One region of the Planctobacterium sp. AWM4_229 genome, then DNA from elsewhere that is predicted to be linked to it. Evidence: predicted binding sites of a transcription regulator. Region 1 holds the regulator's gene; the other holds the start of a gene.

What was found. Region 1 encodes LexA, which represses DNA repair genes until DNA is damaged. Its sites were predicted from a motif close to TACTGTATNNNNATACAGTA; they were not measured.
Region 2: recA (recombinase RecA) is a predicted target of LexA. The motif match lies at 1,396-1,415, and genes of this name have one in related genera.

The regions. Positions count from the first base shown of each region.
Region 1 is NZ_JBSWWX010000002.1:687,881-695,276, reverse strand. Features, by position in the region: gene ubiA (4-hydroxybenzoate octaprenyltransferase) at 1-106, shown strand, start outside; gene plsB (glycerol-3-phosphate 1-O-acyltransferase PlsB) at 128-2,566, opposite strand; gene lexA (transcriptional repressor LexA) at 2,725-3,348, shown strand; gene coxB (cytochrome c oxidase subunit II) at 3,739-4,854, shown strand; gene ctaD (cytochrome c oxidase subunit I) at 4,867-6,465, shown strand; gene ACXAGP_RS06040 (cytochrome c oxidase assembly protein) at 6,479-7,039, shown strand; gene ACXAGP_RS06035 (cytochrome c oxidase subunit 3) at 7,050-7,396, shown strand, end outside.
Region 2 is NZ_JBSWWX010000001.1:404,192-411,587, reverse strand. Features, by position in the region: gene mutS (DNA mismatch repair protein MutS) at 1-651, opposite strand, end outside; gene ACXAGP_RS01805 (CinA family protein) at 696-1,187, shown strand; gene recA (recombinase RecA) at 1,647-2,681, shown strand; gene tmk (dTMP kinase) at 3,029-3,694, shown strand; gene ACXAGP_RS01790 (hypothetical protein) at 3,691-4,065, opposite strand; gene ACXAGP_RS01785 (DUF6640 family protein) at 4,247-4,660, opposite strand; gene ACXAGP_RS01780 (LIC_13387 family protein) at 4,792-5,202, opposite strand; gene ACXAGP_RS01775 (Fis family transcriptional regulator) at 5,287-5,628, opposite strand; gene ACXAGP_RS01770 (GNAT family N-acetyltransferase) at 5,691-6,161, opposite strand; gene ACXAGP_RS01765 (nuclear transport factor 2 family protein) at 6,257-6,616, opposite strand; gene ACXAGP_RS01760 (GNAT family N-acetyltransferase) at 6,711-7,097, opposite strand; gene ACXAGP_RS01755 (LysE family translocator) at 7,267-7,396, opposite strand, start outside.

The sequences.
Region 1 (7,396 bases):
CGTAGAGAGGCAAAGGGAAGCTTGTTTTCGGGCTTTTTTACACAATAACAAGGTGGGAATGGTGATCACTTTAGGTTTGCTGGGGGAGTTTCTTCTCCCCCTTTAAAATGCCAGATTAAACAGCGGGTTATTTGATTTGTTGTAAGCGCTTTACAAACTCCGGGGAAACTAAGCTAAACAACAAATTTTGCAGCTCCCGGCTTTTGTCTGAATGCAACAATAATCCCTCTTCATTTGCTTCCCAAATTTCATATTCTCTTGCTGCCGCAATAAACGTGGCCAGCACATTTTTATCGTAAAACTCTGGTGCGCTAATTCCTTGTAGTGTCGACATGCGCTCTGCCACCTGACGACTGCGTTTTTCCAGAGCTCCGCGCGAGGTTGTGCCCAGTTGTTCCAATTGATTGAGCACTAATGCGTAACGCTGCAAGGTTTCCTGGATCACGGATTTTAGCAACCACAGGCTGTAAAACTGCACACTATTGGTTTCGGCAGGTGTTAATGTATCCTCATTATTGATTAACATACCTTGGGCCACCATTCCGTCAATCAGACTGTCGGTGTACGCCATTGCCTGTTCTTCGCTCATATAGATGAATAGCTCTTTCTTGAGCAACGGGTAGATGCGGCCGACTAAGGTGAGCAATTGCTCACGATGGCATTCTCCATGCGCTATTACAATGGCAGCAATTAAACCGGGTATACAAAACATGTGTAAAATGTTGTTGCGGTAATAGGTCAGAATAATGGCATTGTTGCGTTCAATGGAAATGATTTCACCAAAGCTGTCTTCAGTGACGTCGAATTTTTCCAGGCGCAAGGTGTTTTCCAGTAATTTTTCGGCACTGACCTGTGGAAAACTACTCTGTTCACTAAAGGGACATTGACGTAACAAGCCCAGATAGCTCTCCATCACTTGTAATAGTTCCTCTCGACTCATTGCGCGTTTTTCTGCGGCCAATAAACACAAGGACGCCAGAGCCATTCCGCTGACAGCCGACGCTTGGTTAATGCGTTCATTGATATTGTGACTTAAGCTATTAACTGTGGGGGTTAACCAAGCGGGCTTTTTGTCATCAATGGTAGCTTGATCCTGGCGCCACTCTGGCGTTTTCACATCCAGGTACTGGCTCAGGTGGATTGGGTCGCCAAAATTCAAAAAACCGTAGCCATAATTTTTTAGCTTGCGAATCGCGGAAAACACCCCGAGAAAGGATTCTTTCTCTTTGTTCTTACCTCTGAGCTCTTTGAGGTAACTTTTTACCTCCATGACATGCTCGTAACCAATGTATACCGGTACGATACTCACCGGGCGTTTAACGCCTTTCACCATTGCCTGAATGGTCATGGCTAACATCCCTGTTTTTGGCGGAAGCAATCGACCGGTTCTGCTGCGGCCACCCTCAGCGTAGAATTTAACGGAATAACCTTTGTTAAATAGCTGCTCCAGGTATTCACGAAATACCGCTGTGTAGAGCTTGTTACCGGCAAAAGAGCGGCGGATGAAAAAGGCACCGCCGCGTCTGAATAACCCACCGATGGGCCAGAAGTTGAGATTAATACCCGCGGCGATATGGGGTGTGACCAAGCCTTCGTGATAAATAACGTAGGTGAGTAACAGGTAATCCATATGACTTCTGTGGCAGGGAACATAAATTATTTCGTGGCCGTTTTGCGCAAGCTCGCGAACCTTATCGGCATTTTTCACTTCAATACCGTTGTAGATTTTATTCCAGACACGACCCAGCAAGCGGTCGCCTAAGCGTATAACGCCCTCGCGATAATCGGCGGCAATTTCTGAAATGTAGCTTTTGGCCCGGGCGCGAGCTTTTGCAAGCTCCGCTGGAGAATTTTTGGCTTCTAATGCCATAGCACGTTTTACCGATGCAGAGCCTAAGATACTGTTAAACAACTGATGCCTATCCATCAGCATCGGACCGTTCATGCTTTGCTGCCGGCGATAAAAATGAGTTCTGGCCAGTCGGATTAGCTTATGGGCTATTTCTGAATCGGTGCCGTGCGTGGTGGCCATTTTTTTACTGGATACCGCTGGGCTGTAATAGGCAAAATTATCTCTGCCCAGGAATAGCACGATAAAAAACTTGCGTAACCAGGAAGGTGAAGCTCGATCGGCAAGTAACTCTGCCCAGCCTCTTGTTTCTTTGCCGGGTGCTCGTCCCCAGAAGATAGACACAGGCACAATTTGCAGATCCAGTTCTTCATCATTGCGGTGCATTTTGAACAAGCGGGTGAAGCTTTTATTGATATCAGTATGCTTGGTTTTTTTGGAAAGCAATGATTCTGGTTCTTGTAAAAATAAGCAGCTGGCTAGCTTTTTAGAACCAATTTTTAATTGTTTGTCCGGGGCGGGTAAATCCAGCATTTTGGTGGAAATTTCAAGCGCCACTCTGTCGGTCAGGGAATTAGTGCGCAACAAGTAAATAATCGGACGATGTTTGTCGATCCCCAGCTCGCTTTCTATGTTTGCGGGGATGTTGCTGGTTTTTACTAACCAACGGGTCGGGTATTTAACAAGGTTAAAAAAGAGGTTTTGATACCAGGCCATCATCAATAAAAAATAATTAAAACTGCACCGATCATAGCACGGCCTGGCAGCTTTGGCTCTTGTAACTCTATAAATCCAAGAAAATCAGCAAATTATGTTGAGTTTATGGCTTGACTGTATATACTGCCAGTTACACTGTACGAAAAAACAGGTTTGTTATGCGCCCACTTACATTGCGTCAAGAACAAGTTCTTACTCTTATTAAAGATACCATCGCCGATACTGGTATGCCGCCAACCAGAGCAGAGATTGCGAGGCAGCTTGGCTTTAAAAGCGCTAATGCAGCAGAAGAGCACCTCAAAGCATTGGCTCGTAAAGGGGTTATAGAGATTCTACCGGGTACCTCCAGAGGGATCCGTCTTGTGGGGCAGTTAGATGAGCCTGCCGAAGATGATGGCTTGCCGTTAATTGGTAAGGTGGCAGCAGGTGAGCCCATTTTGGCTCAAGAGCATATTGAGAGTCATTACCAGGTGGCTGCAAATATGTTTCAGCCGGAAGCCCATTATTTATTGCGAGTCGATGGCGAAAGCATGAAAGACATCGGCATTATGGATGGGGACTTGTTGGCAGTGCATCGCACCAACCAAGCGCGAAATGGTCAAGTAGTGGTGGCGCGAGTAGAAGACGATGTAACTGTGAAACGTTTTGAAAAGTCGGGATCTGAAGTGTTACTTCACGCAGAGAACAGTGATTTTGCTCCTATTAAGGTGGATTTGAACTCGCAACCTTTAAATATTGAAGGTATAGCTGTTGGAATCATCCGAAACAACGCTTGGATGTAAATAACTTCGAGACGTACTGTTTTACCTGATTAATTTGCCTTTTCTTGATAGCCCATTGATTAATGGGCTTTTTTGTATCTGTGGTACGGCCACATTTATTCACCCAGACAAAAATTTGCACAAAAAATAGCGAATTAATTTCCTTTTTTCCTATTCGGGTCTATTTTTGACACATCAGCTGGTTAAAAAAGCGTCTTTTTTAGCCGTCTAAATGTTTTTTATCTTCGAAAATTGTTTACATATCATTCGGTTTTTAACATAGTAATAACAAATATGTTTCAAAATCGTAACTTATGGTGCGATTTCCGTTGTGCTAATGACCAAAAATAAAGCAACGGACAGGAAAGGAGGAACACACAGGTGAGCAGAATTTTAATAGGTTTTTGGGGATTGTTGCTTAGTTGCGCATCATTTGCCGCTTCTAATCCGCAGCCGGACCAATATCAGCTGAATTTGAGACCGGGTGTGACTGAGATAAGTCAGCAGGTTTACGAATTGCATATGATCATATTCTGGATCTGTGTGATCATCGGGGTGTTGGTATTCGGCGTTATGCTTTGGGCTACTATCTTTCATCGCAAGTCCAAAGGGGTGAAGCCAGCAACATTTCACGAAAGTGTTAAGGTTGAAATTGCCTGGACAGTGGTTCCTTTTCTTATTCTTATCGGTATGGCTATCCCCGCCACTAAAACACTGATCGCGATGGAAGATGTGTCATCTCCTGATGTGACAGTGTTAGTTACCGGCTCTCAATGGAAGTGGCATTACAAATACATGGATAACGACGTTGAATTCTTTTCTCTACTTGCCACCCAACCAGAGCAAATCAATAACAAGCTGGAAAAGAATATCAATTACCTGTTGGAAGTTGATCGCCCTTTGGTTATTCCTACTAATCAAAAGGTCCGTTTTCTGATCACCTCAGACGACGTTATTCATTCCTGGTGGGTTCCGGATTTTGCTGTTAAGAAAGACGCCAACCCTGGTTTTATCAATGAAGCCTGGACACGAGTTGATAAGCCCGGAATCTATCGCGGTCAATGTGCTGAACTTTGCGGAAAAGATCACGGTTTCATGCCTGTTGTGGTTATTGCTAAGGAGCCTGCTGATTATGCTGCCTGGATCGAAGAGCAAGAAGAAATACAACGCAAAGCCAAAGAAGAAGAGCAAAAGCTGCTGGCGATGAATATGGATATGGATGAGTTAATGAGTGTTGGTGAGCGAGTATACGTTACCAACTGTGCTGCTTGTCACATGCCTAATGGTGAAGGTTTACCTGGCGTATTTCCTGCTTTGAAAGGCAGCGACATTGCCATAAACGACATGCAAAAACATATTGAAGTTGTGGTTAATGGCGTAGCAGGTACGGCCATGCAGGCTTACGGAAAACAACTTTCGATGAAAGAACTAGCAGCAGTAATTACCTACGAGCGTAACGCATGGGGCAATGACACTGGTGAATCAGTGCAAGCTAAAGACGTTAACGCCGTATTGAACGGACAATAAGGGGAAGTTGAGATGAGTACAGTGACAGACGATATCCATCACGACGAGCACCATGATCACCACGATCATAAACCAACGGGCATAAAACGCTGGTTGTACACCACAAACCACAAAGATATCGGCACCTTATATCTTTGGTTTGCATTTATTATGTTTTTAATCGGCGGGGCTATGGCCATGGTGATCCGGGCAGAGTTATTCCAGCCTGGATTACAGATTGTCGATCCTAACTTCTTCAATCAGATGACCACAGTGCATGGCTTGATTATGGTATTCGGTGCTGTAATGCCAGCATTTACCGGCCTCGCTAACTGGATGGTGCCCTTGATGATTGGTGCACCGGACATGGCACTGCCAAGAATGAACAACTGGAGCTTCTGGATTTTACCTTTTGCTTTCCTGATATTGCTGATGTCTTTGTTCATGGAAGGTGGTGGTCCCTCTTTTGGTTGGACCTTCTACGCGCCACTATCCACAACCTACAGTAATGACTCTACAGCACTGTTTGTATTCTCTGTTCACATTATGGGCGCCAGTTCCATCATGGGGGCGATTAACGTTATCGTCACCATTTTAAACATGCGTGCCCCTGGCATGACATTAATGAAAATGCCCTTGTTTGTTTGGACCTGGCTAATTACCGCATTCTTATTGATAGCGGTTATGCCAGTGCTGGCGGGCGCGGTAACTATGGTGTTAACCGATAAGTTCTTTGGTACCAGCTTCTTTGATGCGGCTGGCGGTGGTGATCCGGTGATGTTCCAGCACATCTTCTGGTTCTTTGGACATCCGGAAGTTTATATCATGATCTTGCCAGCCTTCGGCATAATCTCACAGATAGTGCCCACCTTTTCCCGAAAGAAATTATTTGGCTATTCCTCGATGGTTTATGCGACAGCTTCTATCGCGCTATTGTCCTTTATCGTGTGGGCTCACCACATGTTTACCACTGGGATGCCGGTAGGGGCCGAGCTGTTCTTTATGTTCGCCACCATGCTGATATCGGTACCCACCGGGGTTAAGGTATTTAACTGGGTTGCTACCATGTGGCGCGGCGCCATTAGCTTTGAAATCCCCATGATGTTTGCCCTGGCCTTTATCGTGTTATTCACCATAGGTGGCTTGTCAGGTTTAATGCTGGCGATTACCCCCGTGGATTTCCAATATCACGATACGTATTTTGTGGTAGCACATTTCCACTACGTTCTGGTGACTGGCGCAGTGTTTTCAATCATGGCTGCCACCTATTATTGGCTGCCAAAGTGGACCGGGAAAATGTACGACGTGACGTTAGCCAAGTGGCACTTCTGGTGTTCTTTGATTTCAGTAAACGTGCTGTTCTTCCCTATGCACTTTGTGGGTTTGGCAGGCATGCCTCGTCGAATTCCAGACTATGCGTTGCAGTTTGCTGATTTTAACAAGTGGATCAGTGTGGGGGGCTTTGCGTTTGGGCTTTCACAACTGATTTTCCTGGCGTTACTAATCAAAGCGTGTCGCAAACAAGGCGAGCCAGTTACGGCTCAAGTTTGGGATGGCGCAGAAGGTCTTGAGTGGGAAGTTCCGAGCCCGGCTCCTTACCACACTTTTGAAACGCCACCGGTTGTAAAGTAAGTCATTTTTAACAATGAACTCTGAAAAACAACAAGAAAACAAAAAGGTCATCATTAAGTTGGTGGCCGTTGTTTTCGGTATGTTTGGTTTTGGCTTTGCGTTAGTTCCTTTATATGACGTGTTTTGTGCCGTAACAGGTATCAATGGAAAAACCTCTAACGAAGCCGCGCTATACCAAAATATTGAAGTGGACGAGAGTCGTCTTGTTACCGTGGAGTTTATTACTCGCACTAACACAGGTATGCCATGGGAATTTGAAACTAAGACGCGGCGTGTAGAAGTGCACCCGGGAGCAATGCACCAGGTAGACTTTTATGCCCACAATCCCAGTCAAAGAGATATTGTCGGTCAAGCCGTACCATCTGTCTCGCCTGGGCCTGCAGCTATTTATTTGAATAAAACAGAGTGTTTTTGCTTTGAGCAGCAACCACTCAAAGCGGGTGCTGAGATCACTATGCCTATGCGTTTTTATGTGGACCCAGCACTACCGGATAATATTACATTTTTTACAGTGCAATATACTTTGTATGACGTAACCGAACGTGGCCAAGAAATTGCCATGAATCGCGGTTAAAGGAGATGAAATGAGCGAACAACAATACGAAAAATACTATGTTCCCGACCAAAGCCCTTGGCCATTTGTGGGGGCCGTTGCCCTGTTTTTGATGGCCTATGGCGCTGGCACCTTTGTCATCGAAATGAAGAACGGTACGGATGGCAGCGGTTCGCTCATCCTGCTGGCCGGCTTTTTGGTTTTACTGTTCATGTTGGTAGGCTGGTTCAAAAACCAGATTGATGAATCTATGTCTGGTATGCATAGCGCGCAATTGGGTCGCTCTTACCGTCAGGGCATGTCATGGTTTATCTTTTCTGAGGTGATGTTCTTTTTTGCCTTCTTTGGTGCACTATTCTACGCAAGAGTAATTGCCGT
Region 2 (7,396 bases), on a different contig from region 1:
TAACAATTTAATGGCCGTATCGGGGTCGAATTCCCACTCTGGTCTGCGGCGCAACCCGGCGTCTTTACTAAACAACCAGGTGTAAGGAAAATCATCCGGATAAAGTATTTCAGCAGGTCGGGCTTTTTCCAGTTCGGCTTCCAGAGCTTCAGTACTCTGTAGTTGCCTGATAACAAAACGACCACTGCTGACATCTAGCGTAGCAAAACCGATGGTTTGTTTGTGGTGAGATACAGCAGCCAATAGATTGTCTGCATTATTATCCAGAAGGGCTTCATCAGTTACCGTGCCCGGCGTTATGATACGCGCAACTTTACGTTCAACCGGGCCTTTACTGGTAGCCGGATCGCCCACCTGTTCACAAATAGCTACCGACTCTCCTAGCTTAACTAGCTTGGCCAGGTAGCCTTCTACTGCATGATAAGGCACACCAGCCATTGGAATGGCGTTGCCTCCTGATTTACCGCGGGCGGTTAAGGAAATATCGAGCAGTTGCGCGGCACGTTTGGCATCATCCCAAAACAGCTCGTAAAAGTCGCCCATGCGGTAAAACAATAAAATTTCTTTGTGTTCAGCTTTGATACGCAAGTATTGCTGCATCATTGGGGTATGGTTTGCGAGGGCGGATTCACTATAATCTGGTGACGACATAACTCTTTTTTCTTATATTGGTCTTTTTTTAATTTTGAGACGTTTTGATGATTTCAGATCAGATTTTGACACTTTCAGCTCAACTCGGTGAACTGCTCGTCGGCAGGGAATGGCAGATTACCTGCGCAGAGTCCTGCACTGGAGGAGGCATAGGATACGCGATTACGAGTGCGCCGGGAAGTTCAAATTGGTTCCAACGGGGATTTATCACTTATAGTAATCAGGCCAAAAGTGATCTGGTGAGAGTAAACCCCGAGACACTAATCGCCCATGGTGCTGTGTCTGAACAGGTTGTACAGGAGATGGCAAAAGGAGCTGCGGAAATGGCGGGCGCCGAAGTGTCGGTGGCGGTCAGCGGTGTAGCAGGACCAGGGGGGGGCAGTGCAGAAAAGCCGGTAGGTCTTGTATGGTTTGGCCTTGTTATTGGTGATAAGAAATTGAGCTTTCAAAAAGTTTTTCCCGGCGACAGGGCGCAAATTCGGGAACAAACCGTTGTGACAGCGCTAACGGTTTTGATAGAACAACTCAATGAATAATTCAAATCATAAGGGCGTATGAATTATTGAGGTATTACTTATTAAGGCACGAGACGCTGACTTTTATTGCAGAGCACAATATAATCTGCCTTTGATTTTTTCTGGTGGAGAGAGCCATCAGCTATTCATTCTGCTTTGTAATCGCGCAGACTATTGAAAAATCCGTTGGTTTCCAATCACTTATAAATTTCTTTTAAAAAATCATTGTAACTGTATGGTTATACAGTATACTGCATCTAAATACTGGTTAAGGATACAGTTGTTGGTTCGCTGGGTTTCAAGAAACAGCCGAACTAATGTTTCAGGAGTACCCAATCGAGCCATGCGTTCGTAACCGTATTTACCCAAAGCTAACGAACAGACGCTCAACAACATTGTGCTAAAAACAATGAGTAAGGGCAGACAAAAACAAATGTCACTCAAGCAATTGAGGACAAACAAGAATTAAGGGGTTCAAAAATGGACGATAATAAATCACGCGCGCTGTCAGCCGCACTTGGCCAAATTGAAAAACAGTTCGGTAAAGGTACTATCATGCGCTTGGGTGACAACCAAGCGATGGATATTGAATCGGTTTCAACAGGTTCACTGACTATCGATATCGCCTTGGGCATTGGCGGTTTGCCTTGTGGACGCGTTGTTGAAATTTACGGCCCTGAGTCATCCGGTAAAACCACATTAACACTGCAGGTTATAGCCGAAGCTCAGAAGAAAGGTAAAACTTGTGCTTTCGTAGATGCTGAGCACGCTTTAGATCCTGTCTACGCCGCAAAGTTGGGCGTGAATGTAGAAGAATTATTAGTATCCCAGCCAGATACGGGTGAGCAGGCGTTAGAAATCTGTGACATGTTAGTGCGCTCTGGTGCAGTTGACGTGGTGATTGTTGACTCTGTAGCGGCATTAACACCTAAAGCTGAGATCGAAGGTGAGATGGGAGATTCTCACGTTGGTTTACAGGCTCGTTTGATGTCTCAAGCGTTGCGTAAGCTGACAGCCAATATTAAAAAATCCAATACCCTGTGTATCTTCATTAACCAAATTCGTATGAAAATTGGTGTTATGTTCGGCAACCCGGAAACCACAACCGGTGGTAATGCACTTAAGTTTTATGCTTCTGTACGTTTAGACATTCGTCGCATTGGTTCGGTAAAAGTGGGCGACGAAGTGGTGGGTAATGAAACTCGCGTAAAAGTGGTGAAGAACAAAGTGGCACCACCCTTTAAACAAGCCGAGTTCCAGATTATGTACGGAGAAGGGATCAGCAAAGAGGCGGAATTGATTGACCTTGGTGTACAACAAAAAATGGTGGAAAAAGCTGGTTCCTGGTATAGCTACAACGGTAATCGCATCGGTCAGGGGAAAGCTAATGTTGTGCAGTTTTTGAGAGATAACTCAGATATTGCCAATGAGCTTGAAGGCAAGTTAAGAGCGGAATTACTACTGAAAAAATCAGTAAAAGAAGACGATGTTAAAGAGGAAGCAGAAGAGCTGTAAATTTCGTTTTTGCTCCGCACCGGGCTACATCATTCCTCCTCTGTGAGTGGGTGGTGAGATAAAAAGCAATCGACTCCTGGTTGTGAAGATACAATCGAATTGAGACGTGCATATTTCGTGTCTCCGAAGTAAACCCCTCGTTAGCGCAAGGGTATTTGATAGGGCAGTTACTCAGGTAGCTGCCCTTTTTTTTGGGGCTGTACTAGTGGGGCGTAGCTGTTTGTCTGATTGCAGGATTTTTGCACTGACAGTACCGTTACTTAATGGCATTATTATGCACCTCGTTGTGAGGCGGCCGAGGTCGTGCTCAACAACCAAGTCCACATTATTAAATAATCGAGTTACACATGACAGGAAAACTGATCACTATTGAAGGCATAGACGGCAGTGGCAAAGGCACACAAAGTCAATTGTTAATTGAAAAGCTGCAAGCGACTGGCAAAAAGGTCAAGATGTACAGTTTTCCAGCCTACGAGCAAACCTTTTTCGGCCGTGAGGTAGGCGCTTTTTTGCGGGGAGAATTCGGTTCGATTGATGAAGTTCATCCTAAGTTGGCCTCTGTGTTGTTCGCCAGTGACCGTCTGGAGCAAAAGCCTAATCTACTGGCAGATCTAGAAGCGGGTTATTACGTAGTGTGCGACCGTTACGTAGAATCTAATATGGGCCATCAGGCCGCTAAATTTGCTGAATCAGAGCGGGCAGATTTTATTGATTGGTTAGCTGAGCTGGAATACAAAGTAAATGGCTTACCCAAACCCGACATTACTATCTTTTTGGATGTGCCGCTAGAAGTCTCAAAAGAGCTGGTACTGAAGAAAAAACAGCGCAGCTACACAGACGAGAAAGAAGACATCCACGAAGCGGCTCATGGTTATTTGGAGAAGGTTTACAAAGTTTACCAACTTTTACATGAGAAAAACGATTGGTGCCGTATTCCATGTGTGGAGCAGGGCACTATCAGGAGTATCGAAGCTATAAATAGCGAGTTGCTGGAAAAGGTGGAAAAACTTTAAGCTTCAGCCCAAGTAAGGGCTTGTTGTAGTTCTGAGAAGATTCGTACTTGCCAGCTGGACTGCAGTTTTTCAGTGACTTTTTGGTATTCTTTGCAAAGATCAACAGTTGTTTTGTCTTTGGCTACCAGCGCTATTCTGACGTTACCGCGAGATAATGACCCGCCAAAATCAGCTGCAGCCAATTGCTCTGGTCCCTCTTCGCTGACTAATGACAGATCAGCATTTAGCAGTGAGATAACTTGAAATTTATGGTTATCAAACTCTTCGTGTTCATAGATTTTTGAGTTGGCCCATTCCAATTCTTTAAAGTTAAGTGGGCCACTAAACTCCAGGTAGTACCCCTTTTTTTGATATCGGAAAGTATGTGCCATAAAAATCTCTATCCATGTGAGTTGATTTAATAATGCTAATACGTATGAAGTGACATTTCGCTCATTTTATTTGCAATCGGTACTATTATTCTAAGGTGCACAATCAGCGTACAAGTTGGCTCACAAAGCTTAAAACGAACATTAAACTGATTCTAGCATCACCTTCATCTAATGCCTCAAGTCACGTCCTTATTACAATTTTCTGGTGATTGAGGACAACCGCTATTGACGAAAGAACCACTATTAAAGCTACTAACACGGCTAAATCCTGGCCCAAAATCAGCTTTGCAATATTACCTGAATTTACAGTACTACCCACGTAGTCTGATAAAGCATGTGAAACCAGAACGCCTCCCATCACCAAAATGTTGATTACCCCTGACAAGACAAACTGACTTCGGCGCCAACACAGCCACAAAACCAATATACCCAAGGCGATATTAGTGGAAAGCTGCCAAACTTCATGAAATCGAGCATGTGCAGGCCAATCGGGATTAAAAACATGACTGTGATTCCACTCTAGAAAGGGGATGACCACGAGGTAAAAAATCACCCCTAAGGATAAGGTTAATTTACTGATTAAATGATTTTTCATGAATCATTACTCCGGACTTAAAGACTGTCAGGCCATACATTATGGTATTGTTGAGTTCTTTGTTTTGATTACACGTCCGCAATGCTTTGCAGATAGTTCAATTTGTGTGTAGTTGGGCTTATGACGGTATGTCAAAAGTGGATGAGTACAACGGATGCAACGAAACAAACTAATGCCAGCAAAATACCCGCCATGGGAACTTTAAACCAGTATTTATAAGCCAGATAAAGATAGCTGCTTGCAACGACAATAGGCATGATAGACAGCCAGACAGAGCCGCGCACTACTGAAAATTGCTCAGTGAGTAGCACGAGATAGATGGCGGCAAAAAACATTGCACCTAAGCTGTGACTGGCATTAAAACCAATCCACGCCTTCCACATACTTGTATCTTTGGTAAGTCGCGGTGAAGTGCCCATCATGGCATCTTTGGTTTGTGTTTCGTAAGGATCGAATTTGTTGGTGAAGAAGGTATATAGCAGATGTACGGTTCCCAATACACCAAATACAGAAACCCCAATCAACATCAGAACTAGTGCCATTGTCATTCTCATGAACTATGTTTTTTATTCATATTATCCCAAGTTTCGTCTGTTTATGTGTGATTAAATGTAACCTTCATAACATTAAGCAAGCCTGCGGGCCCAGTTGCCATTGTGTTGCTCTGAGCAATTCTCTTCGGTATCGAACAAAATCTGGTTTTTAATATTGTCCAGTTTTACGTCTATTTGACTTAGCTGTGAAGCGATTATGGACTGAAGGTAATTGTTTTTTTCAGAGGTCAGGTAGATATCTAAATCAACATTGCGGTCGAATACACACACAATTCTCAAGCTTTTAGGGTAGTTGTCATAATTCACAACGTGGGTTAACCAGCAAAAGCCCGGAATGTCTTTTAGTGCGCTTTCGCAGACATGGGTCAAGACCTTACGAAGGGCGTTGTCTCGTTTCTTATCTGATTTGCGCATTGTCTATTTCCAACGAATTTTGGTGTCCCATAGCTGTCTGAACTAATACGCTCATCACCTTGTTAATCTTCATCAGATGGCAAGGACAATTTGAAACCTTCATGGCTGGCTTTAAAGCCTAATTTTTCGTAGAAGCGAATAGCATCCGGCCGTTGTTTATCACTGGTAAGCTGCACCACCGTACATCCTTTTTGCTTCGCACGGTTGATTGCATATTCAAACATCTGTTCGCCAAGGCTTTGTCCTCGAAAGTCTTCATGTATCCTGACACCCTCAATCAGACAACGCCAACTGCCAATGTGAGTTAAGTAAGGGATAAAAGTAAGTTGCAGCATCCCAACAACTTGATTTCCAAGCTCGGCAATCAGCAATTCGTTATTCGGATCGCTATCTATCGCTTCAAACGCTGATAAATAAGCAGGGTTTAGGGGGACCGAGCTGTCTTCTCTTAATTTGCCCAGAGGATCATTTGCCAGTAATGCCACAAGGCAGGGGAGATCTTGGCACTCTGCACTGCGGTATTTCAATTCCATTGAGATAATTTAAGTCTCGTGAGTGGTTAAGTCGCGTTATGTAGCATCTGTGTGTATTCGATTTTGTCTGAGAACAGATGAAAAACCAATTTATATTAATTATCTTCGATATGTGCCTGGTTGGATGTTGTGCCTTGGTGATAGATTATTTGCCACCTACCTTCCACTTTTTTCCAGATAGAGCAGCGGTGAGTAACCTGTCGTTGAATGGAGGTTTGGTATTTCACTAGTACACAATCACTTGCTAATGCCGTAAATCGAAAGTTTTGTACTGAATAGTCAATCGCAGGCTCGTTTAGCAAGTCATCAATTATGTTTTGTTTAGTGAAGCGTCTACCGGATTTGCCAATTTCCTCAAAGTCTTCAGCAATCAACTCCTGCAGTCTCGCCTTAGATTTACGGATCGTGTAATCGTTCAGCTCCATTTCTAACTGTTCAATGGTTTCAAAATCCATCTGTTGAATTATTCCTGACCTTCATACCTGGAAATTGTTAGTGTATCCTGCTCGCAAGATAAAGTGGATTAAAACTACTTTATTGTTTTTGGCTTCAAAGCCACTTTTCAAACAGTAGCAAGAGTTTTCCTTGGTGTTCCGATTCGCCAAACTGCTGATATCCCATCTTTTTGTATATGTGTTGTGCTCTTTGATTAAAAGAAAAGACATCCAGCCATATCCGTTTAGCATCCAACTTATTTCTGCAATAGGCTTCCATCAGCTTTATCGCTGCTTGACCGACACCATTGCCTTTTGAGCCTATAACTATTCTGCGAAATTCTATCTCCGCGTCCACACCCATTTTCAGAATGAAAAAACCTTGTAGTTCATTGTTCTGATAAATAGACAGGTAAAGCATTTCAGGATTGTTAAGTTCTGATAAATGCTTATCCAGTGTATGGGGAATGATATAGTCTGACGCATCCTCCGAGCTTTCCATTTCAACGAATTTTGGGATTTCTGTTGTTAACGATTTTCTTAGCTCAAGCAAGGGGATTTCTCATGTGTTGTGTTTTTAAAGAGTTTTAATGTACTTGTTAAAACAGACTGTTGCAGAGTCAAACGCGGCTTATGTCCGTGCTTTCACCATTTGAGCACTAGCTTTCGAATTAACTGCTTTTCAACAAAGCCAATTTCGCGCCAAAGCCTATGAAAACGAGTCCCGTAATCGAGTTTAGCCACTTTTTGAATCTTTCATTGTTGGCTGCATCTTTTACTTGTGACAATGCTAAGACCATA